2 regions of the Streptomyces sp. NPDC006487 genome follow, and region 2 is predicted to be linked to the other one. Evidence: predicted binding sites of a transcription regulator. Region 2 holds the regulator's gene; the other holds the start of a gene.
The links. Region 2 encodes HspR, which represses chaperone genes until heat shock. Its sites were predicted from a motif close to TTGAGNNNNNNNNNCTCAA; they were not measured.
Positions count from the first base shown of each region.

Region 1 (14,847 bases), on a different contig from region 2:
CCTGGTGGGCGGTAAGGGCGCTGTCCTTGCCCTCGATGGACTCGGTGCGGACGGCGCCGACCCGGCCGAGGGCCTGGGCGAGCTCCTCGTCGGCCTCGGCCTGGACCTCGGCGAGCTGGCGGTCGGTGCCCGCGGCGCGCTCCTGGACCGCGGCGGCCTGCTTGCCCCGGACGCCGCCGGGGCGGCCCTTGGCCACGTACGCGGTGACGGCGTCGCGCTCGTCCCCGAGCAGGTGCGCGAGGGTGAGGGTCTGCCGGCTCCGGTCGGCGAGGGTGACCAGCTCCTGGGAGTCCTTCAGGTCCGCGGAGGCGGACAGGACGGCCGGCGCTCCCGCCGCGAGGACGGCGAGCCCGGCCACGGCGACCCCGATGACCAGCCTGCGGCGCACGCGGACGCGGCGCCCCGCGGAAGCGGTCGCGGCGACCGGGCCGTCGGGGGCTCGTCGGACGGGTGCGGTGCCGTCGGGTGCGGTGCCGTTCGCGACGGTGCCGTTCTTCCGAGGCCGCTTCTTCTGCACCGGTGCTCGCAATCCTGTTTACGTGTGCTGCTCGTGCTCGTGCTTGTCGCCTGGTGGGGCCGGGGTGACGGCCGGTCACCGGATGCCGGTCCCCCGCCTCCGTTGTACCGCCGCGCCGTACCGCCGCACCGCTTCAGACCCTCGCAGTGAGTTGGGAAGAGGGCCGTACATCGCCCGCCCGGCCACACGAAGGAGTGAACAGCACGGAAGAGTTGGCGACCAACTCGGCGATCGGCTGTCAGAGCCCCGCCGTGGACGGGTGGTTGAAAGATCGATGCGGCTTTTGGCAGGATGCCCGCCCACATGACGAGGGTCACCCCGCCGACTCCGGAAGTCCCTTCGCGCCCCACCCGTCCCGCTTTGGTACGGACCTTCCCCGACCCCTCCCGCCCCCACGGAGCCCCGCGCGGGCAGAATGTCCGCATGCGCATCGATCTCTCCTCCGCCCCCGGCAATCCGGAACGCCCCAACGAGGACTGGCTGTCGGCCGCGATCCCCGCTTCGGGCGGCGGCGTTCTGGTCGCCCTCGACGGCGTCACCCCGCCCCCGGGCGAGGTCGGATGTGCGCACGGAGTGCCGTGGTTCGCGGCCCGACTGGGCGGCCGATTGACCGAACTGTCCGGATCGCGCCGGGACATGTCCCTGGACCGGGTCCTGGCGGAGGCCATCCGCGGCACCGCGGACGCCCATCGCGACACGTGTGACCTTTCTCACGTCCGGACGCCGCAGGCGACGGTGGTCGTGGTCCGCTGGGACGAGTCCTGCGTCGAACACCTGGTGCTCTCGGATTCCGTTCTCCTCCTCCAGGCACCCGGTGGCGAGGTGCGCGCGGTCCTCGACGACCGGCTGGACCGGATCCCGCGCGAGCGGCTGCGTACGAACGCCTCCGCCGACGTGCTGCGCAACGCGGAGGGCGGCTTCTTCACCGCCGCCGCGGACCCGGAGGTGGCGGCCCGGGCGGTGACCGGACGGACCCCGCGCGCGCAGGTGCGGGCGGTGGCGGCGCTGACGGACGGGGCCAGCCGGTGGACGGACACGTTCGGGGAGGGCGACTGGGCCGCCTGTCTGGCCGTGCTCCGCAAGGAGGGCGCGCAGTCCCTGATCGACCGGGTGCGCACGCTGGAATCGGACCCGAGCCGGGCACACGGCCGGGGCAAGCGCCACGACGACGCGTCGGCGGCGTACGCGGAGCTGTAGGGGAGGCCTACGCGCAGGTGCAGGGAGTCGTACGCGGAGCTGTAGGGGAATGTCGCGGGTGCTACTCCCCGCCCGCGTTCAGCTGGTTCAGGAGCCGCGCCAGTTCCGCCACTTCCCCGCGGTCCCAGTCCGCGAGCTTGCGCATGTACTGCTCGCGCCGGGCGCCCCGGACCCGCAGGAAGCGTTCCCGGCCCTCCTCGGTGAGCCCGACCAGGAAGGCCCGCCCGTCCGCCGGGTCCGGCTCGCGGGCCAGCAGGCCCAGTACCTCCAGGGCCCGCAGCTGCCGGCTCATCGTGGCCTTGCCGACCCCGAAGTAAGCGGCGAGCTCGGTCGCCCGCTGCCGCCCGGCGGCTTCCAGCCGTACGAGGAGCCCGTACGCGGCCGGTTCCAGCTCCGGGTGCAGCTCGCGCGCCATCTCCCCGGAGGAGGCGCGGGCCCGTCGGAGGAAGACGGACAGCTCCCGCTCCAGGGCAAGGAACTCCTGGTCTTCGGTCCCGTGCAAGGCCCGCTCCTTCGCTGGTGTGTGGCCCACCAGTATTTCGCAGCGGGTGCGCCGGGGTCCCGGGACCCCGCCGGAGCGGGGACCCGGGACCCGGGGCGTCTTCTTCCGGATCAGGCCGCGGCGGCCACCGGGACCGCGTCCGCGGCCAGGGCCAGCTCCAGGACCTGTCGTACGTCCGTCACCGGGTGCACCGACAGCCCTGCCAGCACCTCGGCGGGAACGTCGTCCAGGTCGGCCTCGTTCCGCTTCGGGATGATCACGGTGGTCAGCCCGGCCCGGTGCGCGGCCAGCAGCTTCTGCTTGACCCCGCCGATCGGCAGCACCCGCCCGGTCAGCGAGACCTCGCCGGTCATGGCCACGTCCGTGCGGACCTGCCGGCCCGACAGCAGCGAGGCCAGCGCGGTCGTCATCGTGATGCCCGCGCTCGGACCGTCCTTGGGCACCGCGCCCGCCGGGAAGTGGATGTGCACGCCGCGGTCCTTCAGGTCGGCGACGGGCAGTTCCAGCTCGGCGCCGTGCGAGCGCAGGAAACTGAGCGCGATCTGCGCCGACTCCTTCATCACGTCGCCGAGCTGGCCCGTCAGCGTGAGTCCGGCCGCGCCCGTCTCGGGATCGGACAGCGAGGCCTCGACGAACAGGACGTCACCGCCCGCCCCGGTCACGGCGAGGCCGGTGGCCACGCCCGGTACCGCGGTGCGCCGCTCGGCCGGGTCCTGCGCGGACTCCGGTACGTGGTGCGGCCGCCCGATGAGCGCCCGCAGGTCTTCGGCGCCGATCCGCAGCGGCAGCTCCCGCTCCCCCAGCTCGTGCTGGGAGGCCACCTTGCGGAGCAGCCGCGCGAGGGAACGCTCCAGGGTGCGCACGCCCGCCTCCCGGGTGTACTCCCCCGCCAGCTTGCGCAGCGCGTCCTCCTCCAGGACCACTTCCTCCGCGGCCAGGCCGGCGCGCTCCAGCTGCCGGGGCAGCAGGTGGTCGCGGGCGATGACGACCTTCTCGTCCTCGGTGTAGCCGTCGAGGCGGACCAGTTCCATGCGGTCGGCGAGGGCCTCGGGGATGGCCTCCAGCACGTTCGCGGTGGCGAGGAACACCACGTCGCTCAAGTCCAGTTCCACCTCCAGGTAGTGGTCCCGGAAGGTGTGGTTCTGGGCGGGGTCGAGGACTTCGAGCAGCGCGGCCGCCGGGTCTCCCCGGAAGTCGGAGCCGACCTTGTCGATCTCGTCGAGCAGCACGACCGGGTTCATGGACCCGGCTTCCCTGATCGCCCGTACGATCCGGCCGGGCAGCGCGCCCACGTACGTACGCCGGTGCCCGCGGATCTCGGCCTCGTCGCGGACCCCGCCGAGGGCCACGCGGACGAACTTGCGTCCCATGGCGTGGGCCACGGACTCCCCGAGGGAGGTCTTCCCGACGCCGGGAGGGCCCACGAGTGCCAGTACGGCCCCGCCCCTGCGCCCGCCGACGACGCCCATCCCGCGCTCGGAGCGGCGCTTGCGCACCGCCAGGTACTCGGTGATCCGGTCCTTCACGTCGCTCAGCCCGGCGTGCTCCGCGTCCAGGACGGCGCGGGCCCCCCGGATGTCGTACTCGTCCTCGGTCCGCTCGTTCCAGGGCAGTTCGAGGACGGTGTCCAGCCAGGTGCGGATCCAGGACCCTTCCGGGGACTGGTCGCTGGAGCGCTCCAGCTTGTCGACCTCCTTGAGGGCGGCCTCCCGTACCTTCTCGGGCAGGTCGGCGGCCTCGACCCGGGCGCGGTAGTCGTCGGACTCCTCGCCCTCCTTCTCCCCGCTGAGCTCGCGCAGTTCCTTGCGCACGGCGTCGAGCTGCCGCTTCAGCAGGAACTCGCGCTGGACCTTGTCGACACCGTCCTGGACGTCCTTGGCGATGGACTCGGCGACGTCCTGCTCGGCGAGGTGGTCGCTGAGGGCCTTGACCGCGAGGCGCAGCCGGGCGACGGGGTCGGCCGTCTCCAGCAGCTCCACCTTCTGCTCGACGGTCAGGAACGGTGAGTAGCCGGAGTTGTCCGCGAGGGCCCCGACCCCCTCGATCTGCTGCACCCGGTCCACGACCTGCCAGGCCCCGCGCTTCTTGAGCCAGCTCGTGGCGAGCGCCTTGTACTCCTTGACGAGCTCGGCGACGGCCCCGGGCAGCGGATCGGGGACGGCCTCGTCCACCGCCTCCCCCTCGACCCAGAGTGCGGCCCCCGGCCCGGTCGTCCCGGCCCCGATACGCACCCGGCCGCGCCCCCGGATCAGCGCCCCGGGATCCCCGTCGGACAGCCGCCCCACCTGCTCCACGGTCCCGAGCACTCCGGTGCCGGCGTACTTCCCGTCGATCCGGGGCACGAGCAGCACCTTCGGCTTGCCCCCGGCGGCGGCGGCCTGAGCGGCCTCGACGGCACCCCGCACCTCGGCATCGGACAGGTCCAGCGGAACGACCATCCCAGGCAGCACGACCTCGTCGTCGAGCGGCAGCACGGGCAGGGTGAGCGTTACGGACGTCGAAGCCATGATCTTCCCTCCGGCAGTGAAGTTGAGCTATGCCGACTCAATGCATCTGCGCGGCCCGGTGTTCCCCAACTGCCGTTCGCCGGGGGCGAACAAGGGCGGGCGCATCCCGTCCGGGCGGTGGCACCTCCGGAAATGGCCAGGTCACCACGGGTGGGGCAGGTCGTCGAAGCCCCGTAGGCCGGACCGGTGCTCAGGCCGCCGAGATGTGGATGTCTCCCGAGGAGGTCGTCACCGCGAGGCGGGCGGAGGCGGAGGGGGTCGCGGGGAGGGTGATGTCGCGTTCGCCGGAGTCGGTGGAGACGTCGAGCGCGTACGGGGCCGCGGGGACCTTCACCTTCGCCTCGCCCGAGCTGGTCCGCACGGCGATCGAGGCCGGGGCCGTGGTGAAGGCGAGGCGGACGTCGCCCGAATCGGAACGGGCGTCCGCGCCCGTTCCGGACAGTTCCCCGGCGGTGACCGAGCCCGTGGACGTACGGACCTTCAGCGGGCCGGCGATCCGGTCCGCCCGGACCGGGCCGGAGGCGGTACCGACCTCCAGCGCGCCGGCGATCCGGTCCACCCGCACCCCGCCCGAGGACGTCACGACGTTGGCGGCGGCCACTCCCGACACCGTGACGCGGCCGCTGCTGCTCTTGGCCCGGACCGTGGCGGAGGCCGGCACCTCCAGCCGGTAGTCGACGGAGCAGCGGCCGGAGCACTCGCCGTTGGTGAGGGTCAGCACGCCGCCGGAGAGCCGCCGGGCGGGCTGGGGCACGGTGTCGCCGCGGTAGTGGACGGTACGGCGGACGGTGACGCCCGGGCCGGATCCGGCGACCACCTCGATGGTTCCGCTCCCGGAGTCCGACACCTCGACCGCGGTGACGGCCTCGGCCACCGTGGCGTCCGCGTTCGCCGACTTCTCCGGTCCGCCGCGGGAGACGAGCGAGCCGAAGGAGCAACCGGTGAGCAGCAGCCCGGCGGCGAGCGCCGTGGCGGTGACGGTGACGGTGGCCTTGGTGCCGCGGGGGCGCGTCTTCGTGGTCATGGTGTCGATCGTGCCCGCGCGGTGGCCGCGGGGGCATGGTGCATGTGCCCGGATCCGCGGTGGGGTTAACCCCCCGGCCCCGGGCTCCGGCCTCCGGCCCCGGGGACGGGGACGGGGACGGGGGCCGGGAGCGGTGTCCGAGCCCGCCGCGTCCGGCCTCCGGTTTCCCTGCACCCCGGCCGCGGGCGGGATCCGGAGGGGACGGTCTAACTCCCCTGCACGACCGGCCGGTCCGGGGAGGGCATGCCCCACTCGCTCCAGGAGCCGTCGTACACGGCGAGTTCCTCGTACCCGGCGAGGTCCGCGCCGAGCGCCAGCACGCAGGCCGTGACCCCGGAGCCGCAGCTGAAGTACAGCCGCTCCCGCTCACCCGCCGCCGCCCCGAAGACCGCGCGGAGTTCGGCGGCGGGGCGCATCAGCCCGTCGGGGCGCCGCAGTTCGCCGAAGGGAAGGCTGACCGCACCCGGCATGTGGCCGCCGCGCAGGCCCGGCCGGGGTTCCGGGGCGGCGCCGGCGAAGCGTTCGCGGGTCCGGGCGTCGAGCACCGCGGCGGCCGGATCGGCCAGTGCCGCCGAGACGGTGGCCGCGTCCACCAGCAGCCCGGGGCGGGGCCGGGCCGTGAAGGAGCCGCGCGGGCCCTCGTACCCCGGCCGGCGCCCCTCCACCGGCCGCCCGGCGGCGAGCCACGCGGGCAGCCCGCCGTCGAGGACGGCGACCCGGTCGAAGCCCATGGCGCGCAGCATCCACCAGGCGCGGGGGCTGGAGTAGATCCCGGCGCCGTCATACGCGACGACCGTGCTGCCGTCGTCGACGCCGAGGGCGCGCATCGCCTCGGCGAAGGCGGCGGGGCCGGGCATGGTGTGCGGGGCGGCGGCGGTGTGGTCGGACAGCGCGCCGTCGAGGTCGAAGGGACGGGCCCCCGGAATGCGCCGGTCCGCGTCGCGGTGCGCCCCGACGGAGGCGTCGAAGACGACGAGTCCGGGTATCCCGAGGCGCTCCGCGAGCCAGTCGGCGTCGACGAGCGGACCGAGAGGCACGAGGGATTGACGGTGAGGGTGGGGACGGGCTGCTTCCATACGGCACCTCCGGCAGAAGTGGGCGGGCCCCGGCGAGGTCGGCGGCCCGCCGCCCATCCTCCCCCTTGCTCCCCAACCCCCCGCGAACGCACCCGCCTCCGGGGCGCGTTACCCACGGCGCACCGGTCCCGGGTCGGCCCCGGACCGGTCGGGGGCCACGCGGGCGCAGCCGCGAAGGCGCGATCTGCCGGCCGACGAGGTCGGCGGCCCGCCGCCGGGGACGGCCCGACGGGCCGAGGGCGGGGCCGGCCGAATCCAGCCTCACCGGCGTTTGAGGCGCCGGGTCTGGGGCCGAGCCCCGGGTCTTCCGGTTCCGGGCAGAGCCCGGCCGGGGGTCCCCCCGGACGGAGTCCCGGGGGCGGTGGAAGGGCGGATAGGAGACCCCGCGCAGCGGTACCGGGCCCGTGCCGGGCGACCGGCTGCGCACGCACCGGGCCGGGTCGCACCGGGCCTGGCCGGCGCAAGTACCCCGAGGAGCAGCGGGCGGGGGCGGCGCGCCCCCGCGGCCCCGCCCCGCCCGCCCCGCCCGCCCCGCCCGGCCCGGCGGGAGCTCCCGCCGGGAGCTACGGACAGCCGCCCGGCCGGGCGAAGAGCGCCACCCGGGCGCCCCGCACGTCCGTCACGGAGCACAGGTCGAAGGAGGAGACCAGCGTCTGGCGTTTCACCGCCTCGGCCGGGTAGCCGTCCACCGGCTGCCCCACCGGGTCGAGCAGGGCGATCACCCGGTCGACGGCCGGGTCCAGCAGGGCCGCCTGGATCTCCTCCGGTGTCCGCTCCACGCCCTGGAGGCTCCTCGAAGCCGCCGGGGTGCGGGACAGCGCCAGGTCGCGGAGGGACCCGTAGGTCTCCGGCGAGGACAACAGCCATGCGCGCCGCCGCGAGGGGAGGAACAGCACCGCGTCGCCCGGGCGCGCGAGTGCGCCGACGGCCGCCGCCACGGCCCGTGCGTCGTCCTTGCGGCTGTCGGGGGTACGCAGCCACGCGGACCAGAACCCGACCGGTACCAGCAGGACCCCGACCAGCGGCCACACCCACCAGCCCCGCGCCGTGGCCAGCCGCGCCCCCGCGAGGAGGGCGAAGCCGGCGAGGGCGTAGAGGACGTACCGGTCCACGTACCAGGGGTGCACCAGCGAGATCGCGAGCAGCAGCCCGGGCGGCAGCAGCGCCAGCGGCAGGGCGACCCGTACGAGTTCCCGCGAGGCCCCCCGGGCCAGGAGCAGCGAGGCCGCCGCGAGGACCCCGTACGCCGCCCAGTCCTGCCAGCTCGGCCGCCCGAGCCAGCCCAGCTGCTGCTGCGCCTGCCGCGCGCTGACCAGGGCGAGCGGCAGCAGAGCCGCCACCACGGCCCAGGCGGCGAGCCGCCAGCCGCGCGAGCGCCCGGCGGCGAACGCGTGCGCGGGCAGCGCCAGTACGGCGAACTCGTGCAGCCAGGACCCCAGCATCAGCACCACGGCGTAGCCGACCCACCGCTCGCGCAGCATCAGGTACGTGGCCCAGACGACGGCCGCGGCAACGAAAGCGTACGAACGCCCTTCCTGGGCGTACATCTGCACGGGCGGCAGCAGCGCATACCCAAGCCCGGCCAACAGGGCGACACGCCCGGGCCGGCCGGACGGGTCGGGTCCGCCGGGCGGGGCGGGTGACGGGACATCGCCGCCTTCCCCGCCGCGCAGGGCACCCGTCAGGTGGTGGGCCACCGCGGCCACTCCGGACGCGGCGAGGGCGGTGGCGGCCACCGAAGGGAGGCGCAGGGCCCAGAGGCCGGCGTCGGGGGTGGCGGCGCCGGTCGCCGCGAAGACCGCGTGCATCAGCAGGTAGTAGAGGCCGTGTACGGCGTCGACCTGGCCGAGCAGTTCCCAGAGCTCACCGAGCGGCCGGTGCGCGACCTGCCACGTGACGGACTCGTCGCGCCACATGGAGCCGCCCCGCGCGAGGCCCCAGAGGCCTAGTGCGAGGGCGGTCAGCGGCGGCAGCCAGCGCCAAGGGGCGAAGCGGCGGATGTCGGCCTCCGGGTGCTATCCGTGCGGGTGGTGCTGACTCCATACTCGGGGTTCGAGCCGGAATACCTGCGGGGGTGGGGCGTGCGAGCACGTGGTGGGCGAGTGGGCTTGGCGACGGCGGCCGTCGCGCTGGCCGTGGTGGCGGCCTTGGGCGGTTGCTCCTCCGGCGGGTCGAAGGAGGGGGCGGCCTCACCGGCACCGAACGCGAGCACCGGCACCGGCACCGCCACGAGCGGCGCCCCGTCCGGGCCCCCGACGGACGCTCCGGGGACGCCGTCCCCGGGACAGAGCGCCGGTCAGAGCACGGGCCCGGGCACCGGTACGACCGCTCCCGCGCCGCCGCCCGCGCCGAGTACCTCCGCGCCCGCCCCCGCACCCACCGCCTCGGGGCCCGAGGCCGGCGAGACCCTCGTCGCGGTCACCCGCAGCGGCGGCATGACCGGAAAGACCAGCACCTTGATCATCAAGGGTGACGGATCGTTCCTCCGGCTCAACGCGAAGGCCGAGACGGTCGACCGCGACAAGCTCTCGGCGGCCGCCCTCACGAAGCTGCGCACCGCGCTCCGGGAGGCGGACTTCCCCCGCCTGCCGCGGATCTCGATGCCCAAGGATCCGGTCTCCGACGCGTTCACGTACGCCTTCCGGCACGGAGGCTACGAGGTCGCCGCCGCCCAGACCACGCTGCCGCGCCCCCTGGAAGGGGTCCTCAGCGCCCTGCCGCCCTTCGAGCCCCGCTCCTAGGCCGTCACAGCCCCGCCCCCGCCACCGTGATCTCCCGCAGCCGCCGGTCCAGGTACCCGCGCAGCAGGACCGCCATGTCCACGGCCTCCGGGTCCAGCACCCACTGGATCTGGAAGCCGTCCATCACCGCGATGGTTTCCCGGCCGACGGCCTCGCAGTCCGTGTCCGGCCGCACCTCGCCGCGTGCCACACCCGCCCGGAGCAGGTCGACGCTGTAGCCGAGGACCCGTTCGTAGCGCTGCCGGAAGTAGGCGTGCGCGGGGTGGCCGGGGTTCCCGGACTCACCGACCAGCGTGTTGTACATCCGTACGAGACCGGGCCGGCGGGCGTTGTCCCCGGCGAGGGCGACCACCGCGGCGAAGTGCACGGCCACCGAGGTGACCTCCCCGGCGGACCCGCTGAAGAGACGCTCGACGTCATGCTGCTCGCTCTGTGCCAGGACGGACAGCAGCAGGTCCTCCTTGCTGCGGAAGTGGTGCAGCAGGCCGCCCTGGGTGATCCCGCAGTCGTTGGCGATCCGGGCGAGCGAGGAGGCGTGGAAGCCCCACTGCGCGAAGTGCTCGACGGCGGTGTCGAGGATCTTCTGGCGACGGGCGTCGCCCACCGCGTAGCCGCCCCGGGCGGCCGCCGCCTTGGGGGCCGCCGCCTTGGGGGCCGTTCGACCCTTGTCCTGTGCCATGCGGACCACCCTAAACCCGACCGTTTCCGGCCATCCCGATGGAGTGATCCAGCTCACTGCGCGAAAACCTAGTGGGTGCACGGTTTTCGCGCCTACGGTGAAACCGCCCGGTCGGCGACGAGGCCGACGCGGAGACGTTGGAGCCACCCATGCCGCTCACGCAGGACCCCGGAAGCGCACTCGACGCCACCGACCGACCCGATCCGGCCACGCCGGTCCTCGCCTCGACCGACGCCCCGGCAGCCCTCCCGGCCCATGCCCCGGCCGACGCGCCCGCCGACGCCCCCGCCAAGCTGATCTTCGGCCTGGTCGCCGCCCAGCTCGGCGTCTGCATCGCCGTCTTCACCCCGATCGTGGTGACCCTCGCCCTGCGCGTGGCCCAGATCGTCCCCGAGGCGGAGCGCGGCGCCGCCCTCGGCAAGGTGCTCTCCGTCGGAGCGCTCCTCGCCCTCGTCGGCAACCCGCTCTTCGGCGCCCTCTCCGACCGTACGACCAGCAGGTTCGGCCGGCGCCGCCCCTGGCTCGTGGGCGGCATGGCGGTCGCCGCCGCCGGGCTGACCGTCGTCGGGCTCGGCTCCGGCGTCACCACGCTGCTCATCGGCTGGGCCATCGCGCAGCTCGGCTGCAACGCCGCCCTGTGCATGGTCACCGCCTGCATCCCGGACCTGATCCCGGACCACCAGCGCGGCCGCGTCTCCGGCCTGGTCGGCATGATGCTGTCCGTCTCGATGGTGGCGGGCAGCTTCCTCGCGCAGCTCTTCACGGACGACATGGCGCTGGCCTTCATCGTCCCGGCCGTCGTCGGCGTCCTCGGGGTGTGCGTCCTGGCCGCCGTGATGCCCGACCGGCCGGCCCGTGCCGAGTCCGTGGTCCCGTACGGCTTCAGGGAGTTCCTGCACAGCTTCTGGGTGAATCCGCGCAAGAACCCCGACTACTCATGGAACTTCGCGAGCCGTTTCCTGGTCTTCATCGGCATCGCTTGCGTGACCAGCTACCAGGTGTACTTCCTGATGGACCGCCTCGGGGTCGCCGAGGGCGAGGTCGCCCCGAAGATGTTCACCACCACCCTGGTCACCGTCGGCGGCGTGGTGGCCGGCTCCCTCGCCGGCGGCTGGCTGTCCGACGCCACCGGCCGCCGCAAGCCCTTCGTGCTCGCCTCCGCCTTCGTCATCGGCGTCGGCCTGCTGCTGATCGCCACCGCGGGCACCTTCGGGATGTTCCTCTTCGCCGTGGCCGTCTTCGGCTTCGGCGAGGGCCTCTACCTCGCGGTCGACGTGGCGCTCGCCGCCGCCGTCCTGCCCGACCCGGAGACGGCCGCCAAGGACATGGGCGTGCTCAACATCGCCAACGCCCTTCCGCAGTCCCTCGTCCCGATGCTCGCGCCGTTCGTCCTCGCCATCGGCGGCGGGGGCAACTACGGCGCCCTCTTCCTCTTCGGCGGCATCGCGGCGGCCGTCGGCGCCGCCCTCGTCCAGCTGATCCGCTCGGTCAGATGACCGCCCGCCCGGCCGGGCCCGCCGTCGCCCGCGCACCCGGCCCCGATCGGCCGCCCAGACCCGCGACCGTCTCCGTTCCCACGACCTCCCGCGCGACCGACCCCCTCAGGAGCCCCGCCATGAACGCCACGCCGAGCACCCCGGCCACCCCCACCGGCTCCACCGGCTCCACCGGCCCCACCACCCCCCTCCCCTACCGGGACGCCTCCCTCCCCGTGGACCGGCGCGTCGAGGACCTGCTCTCCCGGATGACCCTGGAGGAGAAGGCCGGCCAGCTCTTCCACTCCATGCTGATGATGAACGCGGACGGCACCCCGGTCACCGAGACCGACGGTTCGATCCTCCCGTTCGCCACCCCCGAGCTGATCGAGGGCCGCCACCTCACCCACTTCAACCTGCTCGGCAGCTACGGCGCCCGCGAGATGGCGCTGTGGCAGAACGCCGTCCAGGAGATGGCCGCCGGCACCCGCCTCGGCATCCCGGTGACCCTGTCCACCGACCCCCGGCACTCCTTCACCGACAACGTCGGCGCCTCCTTCAACGCCGGCGCCTTCTCCGCCTGGCCCGAGGCCATCGGCCTGGCCGCGATAGGCGACCCGGAGCTGGTCTTCGAGTTCGCCGACATCATGCGGCGCGAGTACCTCTCCGTCGGGTTCCGCGTCGCCCTGCACCCGCAGATCGACCTGGCCACGGAGCCGCGCTGGGCCCGCCAGTCGGGCACCTTCGGCTCGGACGCGAAGCTGACGGGCGAGCTCGTACAGGCCTACGTACGGGGCCTGCAGGGCGAGACGCTCGGCGCCGCATCGGTCTCCGCGATGGTCAAGCACTTCCCCGGCGGCGGCCCGCAGAAGGACGGCGAGGACCCGCACTTCGCGCACGGCAAGGAGCAGATCTACCCGGGCGGGATGCGCGAGCACCACCTGGAGCCCTTCAAGGCGGCCATCGCGGCCGGCTGCTCGCAGATGATGCCGTACTACGGGCAGCCCATCGGCACCGACTGGGAAGAGGTCGGCTTCGGCTTCAACAAGGGCGTCGTGACGGGCCTGCTCCGCGAGGAGCTCGGCTTCCAGGGCATCGTGTGCACCGACTGGGGCCTGCTCACCGAGTCGGTGATCTTCGGCGAGCCGCACCCGGCCCGCGCCTGGGGCCTGGAGCACCTGAGCGTGTCCGAGCGCGCGGCCCGCGCGCTGGATGCGGGATCGGACCAGTTCGGCGGCGAGCAGTGCCCCGCGGTCATCGTGGAGATGGTCCGCTCGGGCCGGGTCACCGAGGCCCGGATCGACGCGTCCGTACGCCGGCTGCTGCGCGAGAAGTTCGTCCTCGGCCTGTTCGAGAACCCGTACGTGGACCCGGACGCGGCGGCCGAGACGGTCGGCCGCGCCGACTTCGCGGCGGCCGGCGCCGCGGCCCAGCGGCGCTCCCTGACGGTGCTCACCAACACCGGGGAGACCCTGCCGGTCTCCGGCCGGCCGAAGCTGTACGTCAAGGACGTGGACGCGGACGTCGCGGCGGCGTACGGGGAACTCGTGTCCGACCCGGCCGAGGCGGACCTGGCGGTACTGCGGCTGCGCACCCCGCACGAGCCGCGCACGAACATCTTCGAGTCCTTCTTCCACTCGGGGTCGCTGGCCTTCCCCGAGGCGGAGCTCACCGAGATCCTGACCCTCCTGGACACCGTCCCGACCCTGGTCTGCATCAACCTGGAGCGGGCCGCGGTGATCCCCGAGATCGCGGAGCGGGCGGCCGCGCTGATAGCGGACTACGGGGCGTCCGACGCCGCTCTCCTGGACGTGGCCTTCGGCCGGGCCACAGCCGCGGGGCGCCTTCCCTTCGAGCTCCCGCGCTCGATGGCGGCCGTGGCCGCCTCCCGGCCCGACGTCCCGAACGACACCGCCGACCCGGTCTTCCCGCACGGCCACGGCCTGACCCTGTAGCGCTGCGGCCCTGTAGCGCTACAGGGCACAGTCCCCCACCCGCCCTTCGCCCGTTCCCCGGGCTGCGCCCGGGCCCGCATACCCCGGGCTGCGCCCGAGCCCCCATGGCCTCCGCCCCGGAACCCGCGCCTCAAACGCCGACGGGGCTGGAAAATCCAGCCCCGTCGGCGTTTGAGGTGCAGGTCCGGGGGCAGAGGCCCCGGCAACGAACCCGCGCAGCGAACCCGTCATAGCCGGAGCTCACCCGCTCCTCTACGCTGCACCCCTACCACGCGGGATCTTCAGGGGCGGGACATGGAACAGACGCACACCACGACCCACAACGGCGCCGCGGCCACCCCCGGCGCGCAGCGCCGGGTACTCGTCGTCGAGGACGACCACACCATCGCGGAGGCCATCGCGGCCCGGCTCCGCGCCGAGGGCTTCCAGGTCCAGACGGCGGCGGACGGGCCGGCGGCCGTCGCCGCGGCGGAGAGCTGGCTGCCGGAGCTGCTGGTCCTGGACGTCATGCTGCCGGGCTTCGACGGCCTGGAGGTCTGCCGCCGGGTCCAGGCGCAGCGGCCCGTTCCGGTGCTCATGCTCACCGCCCGGGACGACGAGACCGACATGCTCGTCGGCCTCGGGGTCGGCGCCGACGACTACATGACGAAGCCCTTCTCGATGCGCGAGCTGGCCGCGCGGGTCCACGTACTGCTGCGGCGGGTGGAGCGGGCCACGCTGGCCGCGCACGCCCCGCGCGGGGCCACGCTGCGGCTGGGCGATCTGGAGATCGACCACGCGCAGCGCCGGGTGCGGGTGCACTCCGAGGACGTGCACCTGACGCCGACGGAGTTCGACCTGCTGGTGTGCCTGGCGGGGACCCCGCGGGCGGTGCTCTCGCGGGAGCAGCTGCTCGCCGAGGTGTGGGACTGGGCCGACGCGTCCGGGACCCGTACGGTCGACAGCCACATCAAGGCGCTGCGCCGGAAGATCGGCGCCGAGCGGATCCGTACGGTCCACGGCGTCGGGTACGCCCTGGAGACCCCGGCGCAGCCGTGAGCGGCTACCGGCCGCCGGGTCAGCGGCCGCCCGGGGTGCTGCGGCCCTTCTCCCCGTTCTCGATCAAGACCAAGCTGGGCACGCTCGTGGTGGTGTCGGTCTTCATCACCACGGGCCTGCTGATGGTGGCCCTGCG
Region 1 is NZ_JBIAHN010000019.1:9,702-24,548, reverse strand. It holds gene ACFYM0_RS30365 (nitrate- and nitrite sensing domain-containing protein) at 1-517, opposite strand, end outside; gene ACFYM0_RS30360 (hypothetical protein) at 941-1,714, shown strand; gene ACFYM0_RS30355 (MarR family winged helix-turn-helix transcriptional regulator) at 1,776-2,216, opposite strand; gene lon (endopeptidase La) at 2,327-4,723, opposite strand; gene ACFYM0_RS30345 (DUF4097 domain-containing protein) at 4,914-5,747, opposite strand; gene ACFYM0_RS30340 (sulfurtransferase) at 5,954-6,823, opposite strand; gene ACFYM0_RS30335 (hypothetical protein) at 7,387-8,739, opposite strand; gene ACFYM0_RS30330 (hypothetical protein) at 8,926-9,564, shown strand; gene ACFYM0_RS30325 (TetR/AcrR family transcriptional regulator) at 9,569-10,243, opposite strand; gene ACFYM0_RS30320 (MFS transporter) at 10,393-11,739, shown strand; gene ACFYM0_RS30315 (glycoside hydrolase family 3 protein) at 11,859-13,673, shown strand; gene ACFYM0_RS30310 (response regulator transcription factor) at 13,968-14,711, shown strand; gene ACFYM0_RS30305 (ATP-binding protein) at 14,708-14,847, shown strand, end outside.
Region 1: the regulator HspR is predicted to act here: its motif matches at 4,746-4,764, upstream of lon (endopeptidase La).

Region 2 (14,847 bases):
CCGACCCCGTACGCCGGAACGGCCCGCCCCCACGGGGGACGGGCCGTTCCGGCGTTCAGCGTTCGGTGCTGCGCGGCCTACTTCGCCTCGGCGTCGCTCTCCGGCTCCGCCGGGGTCTTCGCCTTCGGCTCGGGCGCCTCGGCCTCGGCCGCGGGCTCCGCCGCCGGCTCCGCCGGGGTGTCGGCCTTCGGCTCGGACGCCTCCACCTCAGCCGCCGGCTCCGGCTCCTTCACCGGCTCCTTGGCCGGCTCCGGCTCCTTCACCGGCTCCTTGGCCGGCTCCGCCTCAACCACCGGCTCCGGCTCCGCCTCGACCTCGGGCTCGGCGACGGGCTCCGGCGTCTTCACCGAGTCCAGCAGCAGCTGCGCCACGTCCACCACCGTGACGTGTTCCTTCGCCTGGCCGTCGTTCTTCTTGCCGTTCACCGAGTCGGTGAGCATGACGAGGCAGAAGGGGCAGGCGGTGGAGACGATGTCCGGGTTCAGGGACAGGGCTTCCTCGACGCGCTCGTTGTTGATGCGCTTGCCGATCCGCTCCTCCATCCACATCCGCGCGCCACCCGCGCCACAGCAGAAGCCCCGCTCCTTGTGGCGGTGCATCTCCTGCTGGCGCAGGCCCGGCACGGCCGACATGATCTCGCGCGGCGGCGTGTAGACCTTGTTGTGCCGGCCCAGGTAGCACGGGTCGTGGTACGTGATCAGCCCGTCGACCGGGGTGACCGGCGTGAGCCGGCCCTCGTCGATCAGGTGCTGGAGCAGCTGCGTGTGGTGGATGACCTCGTACTCACCGCCCAGCTGCGGGTACTCGTTCGCGATGGTGTTGAAGCAGTGCGGGCAGGTGGAGACGATCCGCTTCGCCGACTTCGGCTTCTTGGTCTCCGGGTCCTCGTCATCCTCGCCGAACGCCATGTTCAGCATCGCGACGTTCTCCTGGGCCAGCTGCTGGAACAGCGGCTCGTTGCCCAGGCGGCGCGGGGAGTCACCCGTGCACTTCTCGTCGCCGCCCATGATCGCGAACTTGACGCCCGCGATGTTCAGCAGCTCGGCGAAGGCCTTCGTGGTCTTCTTCGCCCGGTCCTCGAGGGCACCGGCGCAGCCGACCCAGTAGAGGTAGTCGAACTCGGAGAGGTCCTCCGCGTCCTTGCCGATGATCGGGACCTCGAAGTCCACCTCCTTGGTCCACTCGACGCGCTGCTTCTTGGCCAGACCCCAGGGGTTGCCCTTCTTCTCCAGGTTCTTGAGCATCGTCCCGGCTTCGCTCGGGAAGGCGCTCTCGATCATCACCTGGTAGCGCCGCATGTCGACGATGTGGTCGATGTGCTCGATGTCCACCGGGCACTGCTCGACGCACGCGCCGCAGCTCGTGCAGGACCACAGGACGTCGGGGTCGATGACCCCGTTCTCCTCGGCCGTGCCGATCAGCGGGCGCTCGGCCTCGGCGAGGGCCGCGGCCGGGACGTTGGCCAGCTGCTCCGGCGTGGCCTTCTCGTTGCCCTCCATGTCCTTGCCGCCGCCGGCCAGCAGGTACGGGGCCTTGGCGTGCGCGTGGTCGCGCAGCGACATGATCAGGAGCTTGGGGGAGAGGGGCTTGCCCGTGTTCCAGGCGGGGCACTGCGACTGGCAGCGGCCGCACTCGGTGCACGTGGAGAAGTCGAGGATGCCCTTCCACGAGAACTGCTCGACCTGCGAGACGCCGAAGACGTCGTCCTCGCCCGGGTCTTCGAAGTCGATGACCTTGCCGCCGCTGGTCATGGGCTGGAGCGCGCCCAGCGCGACCGCGCCGTCGGCGTTGCGCTTGAACCAGATGTTCGGGAAGCCGAGGAAGCGGTGCCAGGCCACACCCATGTTGGTGTTCAGCGAAACGACGATCATCCAGATCAGCGAGGTGCCGATCTTGATCATCGCGGTGAGGTAGATGGCGTTCTGCAGCGCGCCGAGCGACATGCCCTTGAAGGCCAGCACCAGCGGGTACGAGACGAAGTACGCCGGCTCGTACGAGTCCACGTGGTGGATCGCGCCCTCGAGGCCGCGCAGGCACAGGATCGCGAGGCCGATGGTCAGGATGATGTACTCGACGAAGTACGCCTGCCAGGCCTTCGAGCCCGCGAAGCGCGACTTGCGGCCGGCCCGCGAGGGCAGCGAGGCGAGACGGATCCCCATCAGGACGAGGATGCCGAGCACGGTCATCAGGCCGATGAACTCGATGTAGAGCTCGAAGGGCAGGAAGCCGCCGACGATCGGCAGCACCCAGTCGGCCTGGAAGAGCTGGCCGTACGCCTGCAGCAGCGTCGGCGGCAGGGTCAGGAAGCCGATCGCGACGAACCAGTGCGCGAAGCCGACGAGGCCCCAGCGGTTCATCCGGCTGTGGCCGAGGAACTCCCGGGCCAGGGTGATCGTTCGGGATTTCGGGTCGTCCGTACGGCTGCCGGCCGGTACGGGCTGTCCGAGCTTCACGAAGCGGTAGATCTGCGCCACGGCTCGGGCGAGCAGCGCGACGCCGACCACGGTCAGGACCAGCGACACGATGATCGCGGCGAGTTGCATGGGAAGGCTCCTCGGGCGGCACTTACTAAGCGGTAACTTATCCAGTCAAGGCTTGAGGTTACCCAGTCCCGACGCCGCAATGTAGCCGAGCGCGCGGTGATCTGCGTCGCTCGCCCCCGCCGCGACGGGCCGCGTCCCCGCCGGGTCCTCGCCCGAGTCCCCGCCGGGTCCTCGCCCGCGTCCCCGCCGGGTCCTCGCCCGAGTCCCCGCCGGGTCCTCGCCCGAGTCCCCGCCGGGTCCTCGCCGAGTCCGCGCCGCGTCCCGCCGAGTCCCCGCCCGGTTCCCGCCTCAGAGCCGCCCGTGCCGCCAGGCCGCCCGCGGGGTCTGCGCGAGGATCGCCAGGTCCATCCCGAGCCAGTGGTTCTCCACATAGTGCCGGTCCAGCAGGTCCATCTCCTCCCACGGCAGGTCCGAACGTGCGCTCACCTGCCACAGTCCGGTCATCCCGGGCCGTACGAGGAGCCGCTCGGGCCGGTCCGACGCGCTGTTTCCGGGTCGCGGCCCGACCAGCGACATCTCGCCCCGCACGACGTTGAGCAGTTGCGGCAGCCGGTCCAGCGAGCACCGCTCCAGCGCCGCCCCGACCCGGCCCTTCCCCGCGCGCAGCCGCCAGGCCCGGTAAGGCCGCCCGGCCAGGCCCGCCGCCGGTTCGCTTACGAGGACGCCCGCGCCCTGGGTCGCGTACAGCAGGGCGGCGGTCAGCAGCAGCGGTACGAGCAGCACCCCGATCAGGAACGCCGCTCCGGCGAGGTCGAGCACCCGCTTGGCCGAAGGCCTGGCCGGCCATGGCCATGGCCCTGGCCGGGCGGGGAGGCGTAGCAGCAGAGGCATGCCTGCACCGTGCCGTACGGCTCCGGCGGCGGGGCGGTGCCGCGCGGCCGTGGTGCCCCGTTCGGGTGCGGCCCCGCCGGATCTTGCCCGTGGGCGCCCGGTCGCCCGGGCGGCGCGGCGGTTGCGCGTAAGCGCAGCCTAAAGGTTGAGCCCCCTCGACTCACCTCTGTTGACACCCGCCGAGCGGTGCGGCACTCTTGAGTCTGTTCCACTCAAGTCAGCTGGAGGAATCAAAATGGCACGTGCGGTCGGCATCGACCTGGGCACCACTAACTCCGTCGTCAGCGTTCTGGAAGGCGGAGAGCCCACCGTCATCACCAACGCCGAAGGCGCCAGGACCACGCCGTCCGTCGTCGCCTTCGCCAAGAACGGCGAGGTCCTCGTCGGCGAGGTGGCCAAGCGCCAGGCGGTCACGAACGTGGACCGGACCATCCGCTCCGTCAAGCGCCACATGGGCACTGACTGGAAGATCAACCTGGATGGCAAGGACTTCAACCCGCAGCAGATGAGCGCCTTCATCCTGCAGAAGCTGAAGCGCGACGCCGAGGCGTACCTGGGCGAGAAGGTCACGGACGCGGTCATCACCGTCCCGGCCTACTTCAACGACTCCGAGCGTCAGGCGACGAAGGAGGCCGGCGAGATCGCGGGCCTGAACGTCCTGCGTATTGTCAACGAGCCGACGGCCGCCGCCCTGGCCTACGGCCTCGACAAGGACGACCAGACCATTCTCGTCTTCGACCTCGGTGGCGGCACCTTCGACGTGTCCCTCCTGGAGATCGGCGACGGCGTCGTCGAGGTGAAGGCCACCAACGGTGACAACCACCTCGGTGGCGACGACTGGGACCAGCGCGTCGTCGACTACCTGGTGAAGCAGTTCCAGAACGGCCACGGCGTCGACCTGTCCAAGGACAAGATGGCGCTCCAGCGTCTGCGCGAGGCCGCCGAGAAGGCGAAGATCGAGCTGTCCTCCTCCACGGAGACCTCGATCAACCTGCCCTACATCACGGCTTCCGCCGAGGGCCCGCTGCACCTGGACGAGAAGCTCACGCGCTCGCAGTTCCAGCAGCTCACCGCGGACCTGCTCGACCGCTGCAAGGCCCCGTTCCACAACGTCATCAAGGACGCGGGCATCAACCTGTCCGAGATCGACCACGTGGTCCTGGTCGGCGGCTCCACCCGCATGCCGGCCGTCGCCGAGCTCGTCAAGGAGCTCACCGGCGGTCAGGACGCCAACAAGGGCGTCAACCCGGACGAGGTCGTCGCCCTCGGCGCGACCCTCCAGGCGGGCGTTCTCAAGGGTGAGGTCAAGGACGTCCTGCTCCTCGACGTGACCCCGCTGTCCCTGGGTATCGAAACCAAGGGCGGCATCATGACCAAGCTCATCGAGCGCAACACCACGATCCCGACCAAGCGGTCCGAGATCTTCACGACGGCCGAGGACAACCAGCCGTCCGTGCAGATCCAGGTCTACCAGGGCGAGCGCGAGATCGCGGCGTACAACAAGAAGCTCGGCATGTTCGAGCTGACCGGCCTGCCGCCGGCCCCGCGTGGCGTCCCGCAGATCGAGGTCTCCTTCGACATCGACGCGAACGGCATCATGCACGTCACTGCCAAGGACCTGGGCACTGGCAAGGAGCAGAAGATGACCGTCACCGGCGGCTCTTCCCTCGCCAAGGACGAGGTCGACCGCATGCGCCAGGAGGCGGAGCAGTACGCGGACGAGGACTCCCGCCGCAAGGAGGCGGCCGAGTCCCGCAACCAGGGCGAGCAGCTCGTCTACCAGACGGAGAAGTTCGTCAAGGACAACGAGGACAAGGTCCCGGCCGACGTCAAGGAAGAGGTCGAGGCCTCCATCGCCGAGCTGAAGGAAAAGCTCAAGGGCGAGGACGCCGCCGAGATCCGCACCGCGACCGAGAAGCTCGGTGCCGTCAGCCAGAAGCTCGGCCAGGCGATCTACGCCGACGCCCAGGCCGCCCAGGCCGCCGGTGGCGCGCCGACCGGTGACGCCGGCCAGGCCGACGCCAACGACGACGTCGTCGACGCCGAGATCGTCGACGACGAGAAGCCGAAGGGTGGCGCTGCCTGATGTCGGAGGAGACCCCGGGCTTCGACGAGAAGCCCGAAGTCCCCGCCGACGCCGCGCCTGACGACGCCGCCGAGCCGAAGGCCGCAGCTTCCTCCAAGGAGGAGGCCGCGGCCCCGGCCGGGGACTCCGGAGCAGCACAGGATGTCGCTCTCCTGGCCCAGCTGGACCAGGCCCGTACCGCGCTCGGCGAGCGCACCGCGGACCTCCAGCGGCTCCAGGCGGAGTACCAGAACTACCGCCGCCGGGTGGAGCGGGACCGGATCGCCGTCAAGGAGATCGCGGTCGCGTCCCTCCTGACGGAGCTCCTCCCGACCCTGGACGACATCGGCCGGGCGCGGGAACATGGCGAACTGGTCGGCGGCTTCAAGTCGGTGGCCGAATCGCTGGAGACCGCCGCGGCCAAGATGGGCCTGCAGCAGTTCGGCAAGGAGGGCGAGCCCTTCGACCCGACGATCCACGAGGCACTGATGCACTCGTACGCGCCGGACGTCACCGAGGACACCTGCGTGGCGATCCTGCAGCCGGGGTACCGCATCGGCGAGCGTACGATCCGTCCCGCGCGGGTCGCGGTGGCCGAGCCCCAGCCGGGCACGGCGCCGAAGTCCGAGGCGGCGGAGGGCGCGTCCGCGGCCGACTCGTCGGACGAGGACGCGGATGCCCCCGACAAGGGCTGACGCTGAGCCGCCCTTTGCACGACATGCAGGACAAGAAGTAGCGCGAGAGGAGGGACACCGGGGATGAGCACGAAGGACTTCGTCGAGAAGGACTACTACAAGGTCCTCGGTGTCCCGAAGGACGCCACCGAGGCCGAGATCAAGAAGGCGTACCGGAAGCTCGCCCGCGAGTTCCACCCGGACGCCAACAAGGGCGACTCCTCGGCCGAGGAGCGCTTCAAGGAGATCTCCGAGGCGAACGACATCCTCGGCGACCCGAAGAAGCGCAAGGAATACGACGAGGCCCGCGCCCTGTTCGGGAACGGCGGCTTCCGCCCCGGTCCCGGCGGGGGCGGCGGCTCGTTCAACTTCGACCTCGGCGACCTCTTCGGAGGCCAGCCGCAGGGCGGGGCGGGCGGCGGCTTCGGCGGCGGCGGCCTGGGCGACGTCTTCGGCGGCCTGTTCAACCGCGGCGGCGCCGGTGCGGGTGCGGGCACCCGTACCCAGCCGCGCCGCGGGCAGGACATCGAATCGGAGGTCACCCTCTCCTTCACGGAGGCGGTGGACGGGGCCACGGTCCCGCTCCGGATGTCCTCGCAGGCTCCCTGCAAGGCCTGTTCGGGCACCGGCGACAAGAACGGCACGCCCCGCGTGTGCCCGACCTGCGTCGGCACCGGTCAGGTCTCGCGCGGCAGCGGCGGCGGCTTCTCGCTGACCGACCCCTGCGCGGACTGCAAGGGCCGCGGCCTCATCGCCGAGACCCCGTGCGACATCTGCAAGGGCAGCGGGCGGGCCCGCAGTTCCCGGACCATGCAGGTCCGGATCCCGGCGGGGGTCTCCGACTCCCAGCGGATCCGGCTGCGCGGCAAGGGAGCTCCGGGCGAGCGCGGCGGCCCGGCCGGTGACCTGTACGTGGTCGTGCACGTGGACGCGCACCCGGTCTTCGGCCGCAAGGACGACAACCTCACGGTGACCGTTCCGGTGACCTTCGCGGAGGCGGCGCTGGGAGCCGACATCAAGGTCCCGACCTTGAACGGCCCCTCGGTGACGCTGAAGCTGCCCCCGGGCACCCCGGCCGGCCGCACGATGCGGGCCCGCGGCAAGGGAGCGGTCCGCAAGGACGGCACCCGCGGCGACCTGCTGGTGACGGTGGAGGTGGCGGTCCCGACCGAGCTGAACGACAAGGCCCGCGAGGCCATGGAGCTGTACCGCGAGGCGACGGAGTCCGAGGACCCGCGTTCCGCGTTGTTCGAGTCCGCGAAGGGAGCATGACATGGACGGCCGCCGCAGGAGCCACTACCAGCTCACCGATGAGACCCCGGTCTACGTGATCTCGGTGGCCGCCCAGCTCTCGGGCCTGCATCCGCAGACCCTGCGCCAGTACGACCGCCTCGGCCTGGTCTCCCCGGGCCGTACGGCCGGGCGCGGCCGGCGCTACTCGGCCCGTGACATCGAACTGCTCCGCACGGTGCAGGCGCTGTCCCAGGAAGAGGGCATCAACCTGGCCGGCATCAAGCGGATCATCGAGCTGGAGAACCAGGTCGCCGCGCTCCAGCAGCGCGTGGCCGAGCTCTCGACGGCCGTCGACGGAGCCGCGGCCGTCCTCCGGCAGCGCGAGGCCCAGGTGCACGCCTCGTACCGGCGCGACCTGGTCCCGTACCAGGCTCCGCAGCCGGGCAGTGCCCTGGTCGTCTGGCGGCCGGCGCCGAAGCGCCCGCTGGACTGAGCGGGCCCCGGCAGGACCCGTACGCCGGTACGCCGGCGGGACGCCCCCTTGTGCGCGGGCCCCGCCCGGACCCTTCCCGAAGGGCCTGGGCGGGGCCTTTGCGCGTGTCCGCCGGCCGTATCCGTCCCCACCCGCTCCCACCACCCGTCCGCGCCCCTCAGCGTCACCGAGCGTCCGTCAGCGCGGCTCCAGCGGCCCCTCGGCGTCTCCGGGGCCCGAGTCGTGCAGGATGCCGGATTCGGCGATGAGGTAGCCCAGTTGGGCCCTGCTGCCGCTGCCCAGGGCGGTGGCCAGTTTGGCGATGTGCGCGCGGCAGGTCCGCACGTTCATGCCCAGCCGCCGGGCGATGGCCTCGTCGACGTGCCCCTCGATGAGGAGGTGGGCGATGGTGCGCTGCACTCCGGAGATCCCGTCCGGGCTGTGCGTGTACGTGACCTTGTCGTTCAGCGGCACGGCCCTGCGCCACAGCTGCTCGAAGACCTTGATGAGGTACTCGATCAGCCCGGGGTGCCGCAGTTCCAGGGCCACCCGCCGGTCGTGACTCGCGGGGATGAAGGCCACCGTCCGGTCGAAGATCATGAGACGCTCGATCAGCTCTTCCAGCGTGCGGATCTCCACCTTGCCCGTGGAGATCCTGTCCACGTAGGCGAGCGTGCCCTGGCTGTGCCGCACGGTGTGCTGGTAGAGCGTGCGGATCTTCACCCCGCGGTCGATCATCGGCGAGGCCCGCTCCAGGGACTGGCTGAGACTGAAAGTCGGCCGGGCGCCGCCCGGCTGGACGGTCAGGGCCTCGGTGTGACACTCGGCGGTGGCCAGGTCGATGGCGGCGTTGATCTGGTCGAGTCCCTCCAGCACCGTGATGGCGTGGGTGTTGGCGGGGCTCTGGGCGCTGAGGGCGAGGAACGGCTCGAAAGCGTCGGTGAGATCCACGGCGGTTCGCCTGCGGTCCTGGATCTCGCGCTCGATCGGGTGGAGCCGTTGGGCGAGTGCGACGGACGGGGGAACCGCGCGCAGCTGGTTCGCGTCGTCCGGGTCGGGGCGCAGCAGAGCGAATTCGAGCAGGCAGGGGGCGTTCTTGACTTCGCCGCGGGCGACGCGGCCGGCGCTCAGGGCCGCTGCGTACAGTCGGGTTCCCTCGGCGCACATCTCCGTGACGGGGTGGTGATGCGTCGGGTTTGTTGTGCTTTGCGGCAAATCTCCACCCCCCAGGGTCCTGAACATGTAAGAACATGATGCATCGTCCCTGTGGCACTGACGTGCCTGAATGAGCCATCGTCTGTCAGTGCGGGGGAGAAGATTCCATCAAGTGAGGACGAAGCCGACCATGTATAAGAGAATGCTTCGCTCGGCGCTTGCCGTTGTTTTCTCCGTCGTCGCGATCTTTGGGGCAGTCGCCGCCGTCAACGGGGACACGGGAAGCGCTGGTACCAGTGCGATTGCACCGGCCGAGAAGAAGGTCGGGAACGACTTCGGCTGGGAAACCATCCCTGCGCGGGTTTCCTGATGACCCCCGACGACCACGGATTCCGCCGTGAAATGGCATCGGCCTACCGCTCCGGCTGGCAGTTCATCGATCTCACGAGTGCCATTCCTTACGCCGGTGACTCGCTGAAGGTCACCCTCTTCGGCCAGCCCATCATCGTGGTGCGGGAAGAGGACGAGGACGTCCGCGCCTACCGCTGTCTGCGTCGTCCCCGGGGCGCGCCGCAGCCCGTCCGCTGCGAGATCCGGTACGGCATGGTCTTCGTCAATCTGGACCAGCGTGATCACCAACTTTTCGAGCCCGACTCCGCCGCCACCCCCCGCAGTGCCTGAAGCGATTCCCCTGTCGTCGCAGATCGCTCAGGCACTACCCCCACACAGCGACGCCATCGTGGACCTGACCACGATGGCGTCGCTGTGATGTCCGTGTCCAGTGGTTGAACCGGACATCATCGAACGGGCCACGGCCGGACCGGACATCGCCGGACCGGGCGCCGCCGGCTACGCGCGCCCCATGGCCCGGTCCAGGGCGATCTCCACGACCACCCGGTCCGGGTTCGGCGAGGGCGTGCGCCCGTACCGCTCCGCGTAGCGCCGTACCGCCTCCGCGACCGCGGCCTCGTCCGTACGGACCACCGCGCGGCCCTCCAGGGTCGCCCAGCGTCGCCCCTCCAGCTGGCACACCGCCACCCGGGCCCCGCCCTGCGGGCCGCCCTGCGACGCCAGCACGTTGCGGACCTTCTTGCTGTTCTTGTTGCTGATCACCCGTGCCAGGCCGGCTTCCGGGTCGTAGGTCACGCCCACCGGGACCACGTGCGGGCTGCCGTCGGGACGGTGCGTGGTCAGCGTGCAGATGTGCCGCTCCCGCCAGAAGGCGAGGTACTCCGGCGTCGGGTTGAGTACGTCTTGGGTCGGGCGGGCCGTGCCGGCCGGGATGGGAGTCGACATGCGCGAAGGGTACGTCGCGCCACCTTGAGTGGAATAGACTCAACTTTGTGCAGGTTGCTCATGTAAAGCACACGCAGTAGGGAACCGAAGCAGGAAGGGAGAAGCCGCCCGTGGATGCGGAGCTGACCAACAGGAGCCGGGACGCGCTGAACGCGGCCACGACCAGGGCCGTCAAGGACGGGCACGCGGATCTGACGCCCGCGCACCTGCTGCTGGCGCTGCTCGCCGGCGAGGACAACGAGAACATCACCGATCTGCTCGCCGCGACCGACGCCGACCAGGCCGCCGTACGCGCCGGGGCGGACCGTCTGCTGGCCGCGCTGCCCAGCGTCACGGGCTCCACGGTCGCGCCCCCGCAGCCCACCCGCGAGCTGCTCGCCGTACTGGCGGAGGCCGACGCGCAGGCCGGGAAGCTCGGCGACGAGTACCTCTCCACCGAACACCTACTCATCGCCATCGCCGCCAAGGGCGGCGCGGCCGGTGAGCTCCTTTCCGCACAGGGCGCGACCGCGAAGAAGCTGCGCGAGGCCTTCGAGAACGCAAGAGGAGGGCGGCGGGTGACCACCCCCGACCCCGAGGGCCAGTACAAGGCCCTGGAGAAGTTCGGCACCGATTTCACGGCGGCCGCCCGCGAGGGCAAGCTCGACCCGGTCATCGGCCGTGACCACGAGATCCGCCGCGTCGTCCAGGTGCTCTCGCGCCGTACGAAGAACAACCCGGTGCTCATCGGCGAGCCCGGCGTCGGCAAGACCGCCGTCGTCGAGGGCCTGGCCCAGCGCATCGTCAAGGGTGACGTCCCCGAGTCCCTGAAGAACAAGCGGCTGGTCTCCCTGGACCTCGGCGCGATGGTGGCCGGTGCCAAGTACCGCGGCGAGTTCGAGGAGCGGCTCAAGACCGTCCTCGCGGAGATCAAGTCCAGCGACGGCCAGATCATCACCTTCATCGACGAGCTGCACACGGTCGTCGGAGCGGGCGCCGGCGGGGACTCCTCCATGGACGCGGGCAACATGCTCAAGCCCATGCTGGCCCGCGGCGAGCTGCGCATGGTCGGCGCGACCACCCTCGACGAGTACCGCGAGCGGATCGAGAAGGACCCGGCGCTGGAGCGCCGCTTCCAGCAGGTGCTGGTGGCGGAGCCGAGCGTCGAGGACACCATCGCGATCCTGCGCGGGCTCAAGGGCCGCTACGAGGCCCACCACAAGGTCGTCATCAACGACAGCGCGCTCGTCGCCGCGGCCACCCTCTCCGACCGCTACATCACCTCCCGGTTCCTGCCCGACAAGGCCATCGACCTCGTCGACGAGTCCATGTCCCGGCTCCGCATGGAGATCGACTCCTCCCCGCTGGAGATCGACGAGCTCCAGCGCTCGGTCGACCGCCTGCGCATGGAGGAGCTGGCCCTGAACAACGAGTCCGACGCGGCCTCGCGCGAACGCCTCGACAAGATCCGCAAGGACCTCGCGGACAAGGAGGAGGACCTGCGGGGCCTCACCGCCCGCTGGGAGAAGGAGAAGCAGTCCCTCAACCGGGTCGGCGAGCTCAAGGAGCGCCTGGACGACCTGCGCGGCCAGGCCGAGCGCGCCCAGCGCGACGGGGACTTCGACACCGCCTCCAAGCTCCTCTACGGAGAGATTCCGGCCCTGGAGCACGAGCTCGCGGAGGCCACCGAGGCCGAGGCCGAGGTCTCCAGGGACACCATGGTCAAGGACGAGGTCGGCCCGGACGACATCGCGGACGTGGTCGGCGCCTGGACGGGCATTCCGGCCGGCCGCCTCCTGGAGGGCGAGACCCAGAAGCTCCTGCGCATGGAGGAGGAGCTGGGCCGCCGCCTGATCGGCCAGGGCGAGGCCGTGCGCGCCGTCTCCGACGCCGTGCGCCGCACCCGCGCGGGCATCGCGGACCCGGACCGGCCGACCGGCTCGTTCCTCTTCCTCGGGCCGACCGGCGTGGGCAAGACGGAGCTGGCCAAGGCCCTCGCGGACTTCCTCTTCGACGACGAGCGGGCCATGATCCGCATCGACATGTCGGAGTACGGCGAGAAGCACAGCGTGGCCCGCCTCGTCGGCGCGCCGCCCGGCTACGTGGGCTACGAGGAGGGCGGCCAGCTGACGGAGGCCGTCCGCAGGCGCCCGTACTCCGTCGTCCTCCTGGACGAGGTCGAGAAGGCCCACCCCGAGGTCTTCGACGTCCTGCTCCAGGTCCTCGACGACGGCCGCCTCACGGACGGCCAGGGCCGCACCGTGGACTTCCGCAACACCATCCTGATCCTGACCTCGAACCTGGGGTCGCAGTTCCTCATGGATCCGTCCACAGCTGTGGACGAGAAGAAGGCCCGGGTCCTGGACGTGGTGCGGGCCACCTTCAAGCCGGAGTTCCTCAACCGCCTCGACGACCTGGTGGTCTTCTCCGCCCTGAGCGGGGCCGAGCTGGCCCACATCGCCGAGCTCCAGATCGGCCGCCTCGCCAAGCGGCTCGCCGAACGCCGCCTGGCCCTGGACGTCACTCCCGAGGCCCTGGCCTGGCTGGCGGACAAGGGCAACGACCCGGCGTACGGCGCCCGCCCCCTGCGCCGCCTGATCCAGACGGCCATCGGCGACCGCCTGGCCAAGGAGATCCTCTCGGGCGAGATCCGCGACGGCGACACCGTCCGCGTCTCCGTGGCGGGCGACGGCCTGCTGGTGGGCAAGGCGCTGTAGCCACCCGGTCCCGAGCCACCCGGTCCCGTCACCGGCCACCCGGTCCCGTCACCCGGAGTGACAAGGCGCGGCAATCCGCCGCAATACCGCCTCAGCCGGGTCCCGGAATCCCCGGGGCCCGGCTTACCCGGGCCATACTCCTGTCCGCCCTGCGCGGATCGGGCCCTTCCGGGGTGGACACGGGGTGGGCGCGATGGGGGAGGATGGCCGCATCCGCACGAAGGGAAGTCACACGGTGAGCATCGACCCGGCCTCGATTCCGAACTTCGGAGGGCAGCAGCCCGATCCGCAGGCCACAGGACCGGCGGGCCCCGTCGTCCCCGACCAGGATCTGGTCAAGCAGCTCCTGGAGCAGATGGAGCTCAAGTACGTCGTCGACGACGAGGGCGACCTCGCGGCGCCGTGGGAGGACTTCCGCACGTACTTCATGTTCCGCGGTGAGGACGAGCAGCAGGTCTTCTCCGTGCGGACGTTCTACGACCGCCCGCACAAGATCGAAGAGAAGGCTCAGCTCCTCGAGTCGATCGACGACTGGAACCGCCGCACGCTGTGGCCCAAGGTCTACAGCCACACGCACGACGACGGCTCCGTCCGCCTGATCGGCGAGGCGCAGATGCTGATCGGCACCGGCGTGAACCTGGAGCACTTCGTGTCCTCCACGGTCAGCTGGGTCCGCGCGTCGATCGAGTTCGACAAGTGGCTCGTCGAGCAGTTCGGCCTGGAGAAGGAAGTCGACTCCGCCGACGAGAAGGCCGACGGCGAAGGCGAAGACGGCGACAGCGAGACCAACTAGGTCCTCGCGGTCCGCGTCCCACCCCTCACGGCGCCACTCCGGACACGAGCAGCAGGTACGGCCCGTATCCGTACGAGAGCCCGGCCAGCACCACGGTCACCACGACCGCGGTGCGCGGCCGGGCTTTCGCCATGAGGGCCACGGCCGGCAGCAGCAGCGGGAACGCGGGCAGCAGGAAGCGCGGCTTCGATTCGAAGAAGCCCGCGCCGCCGTAAGTCATCACCAGCAGCACGCCCGTGTACACGAGCAGCGGCAGCGGGATCCTCCGATCGGCCGCCAGTAGTCCGGCGAGCACCAGCGCGGACGTCAGCAGGACCACCGTCACGGTCGTGGCGAGCTCCACCTGCCCGATGCCGGACAGCGCGTGCCGCGCGGAGCGCAGCGCCCCCGCGCCGAAGTCGAAGCGCGAGCCCCAGCCGCTCTGGACGGCGAAGTAGCCTCCGAGCGGATCCCCCCGGCGCACGCCGACGAGCAGGACGTACGAGGCCCAGCCCGCGGGAGCGGCCAGCCCCGCGGCCCACACCGCCGCGGGCGCGCGGCCCCGGCGCCGGCAGATCTCGTACGCGGCGGCCGCCGTCACGGCCGCGGCGACCGCGATGCCGGTGGGCCGGGTCAGCCCCGCGAGGACGGCGAGCCCCGCCGCCCAGCCCCAGCGGCCGCGCAGCAGGGCGTACAGGGCCCAGGCGGCGAAGGCCGCCAGCAGGGGCTCGGTGTAGGCCAGGGTCAGCATCAGGGCGTGCGGCAGTACGGCCCACAGCGCGACGAGCAGCACCCCGGCGCGGGCCCCCAGCAGGTGCTCCCCGACCCGGTACACCCCGACGGCGGCCGCGCCCGCCGCGATCCAGGCCACGGCCAGCGCGGCGACGGTGAGGGAGCCGGGCAGCAGGGCGGAGGCGCAGCGGATCAGGGTGGGGTAGAGCGGGAAGAACGCGGAATCGCTCTGTACGGACCCGATGCCGGGATAGATCTGGGTCCGCCCGTACCCGTACTCGGCGATCCGCAGGTACCAGACGGAGTCCCAGGACTCCCCGAGCACCCGTACGGGGCTGCGCCCGGTCCACCAGGCCGCCACGGCGACCGCCAGCACCC
Region 2 is NZ_JBIAHN010000013.1:251,156-266,002, reverse strand. It holds gene ACFYM0_RS24345 (heterodisulfide reductase-related iron-sulfur binding cluster) at 78-2,543, opposite strand; gene ACFYM0_RS24340 (sugar transferase) at 2,832-3,374, opposite strand; gene dnaK (molecular chaperone DnaK) at 3,610-5,460, shown strand; gene grpE (nucleotide exchange factor GrpE) at 5,460-6,134, shown strand; gene dnaJ (molecular chaperone DnaJ) at 6,198-7,385, shown strand; gene ACFYM0_RS24320 (heat shock protein transcriptional repressor HspR) at 7,387-7,839, shown strand; gene ACFYM0_RS24315 (helix-turn-helix transcriptional regulator) at 8,017-9,060, opposite strand; gene ACFYM0_RS24310 ((2Fe-2S)-binding protein) at 9,343-9,654, shown strand; gene ACFYM0_RS24305 (pyridoxamine 5'-phosphate oxidase family protein) at 9,823-10,269, opposite strand; gene clpB (ATP-dependent chaperone ClpB) at 10,380-12,965, shown strand; gene ACFYM0_RS24295 (YbjN domain-containing protein) at 13,201-13,758, shown strand; gene ACFYM0_RS24290 (mannosyltransferase family protein) at 13,784-14,847, opposite strand, start outside.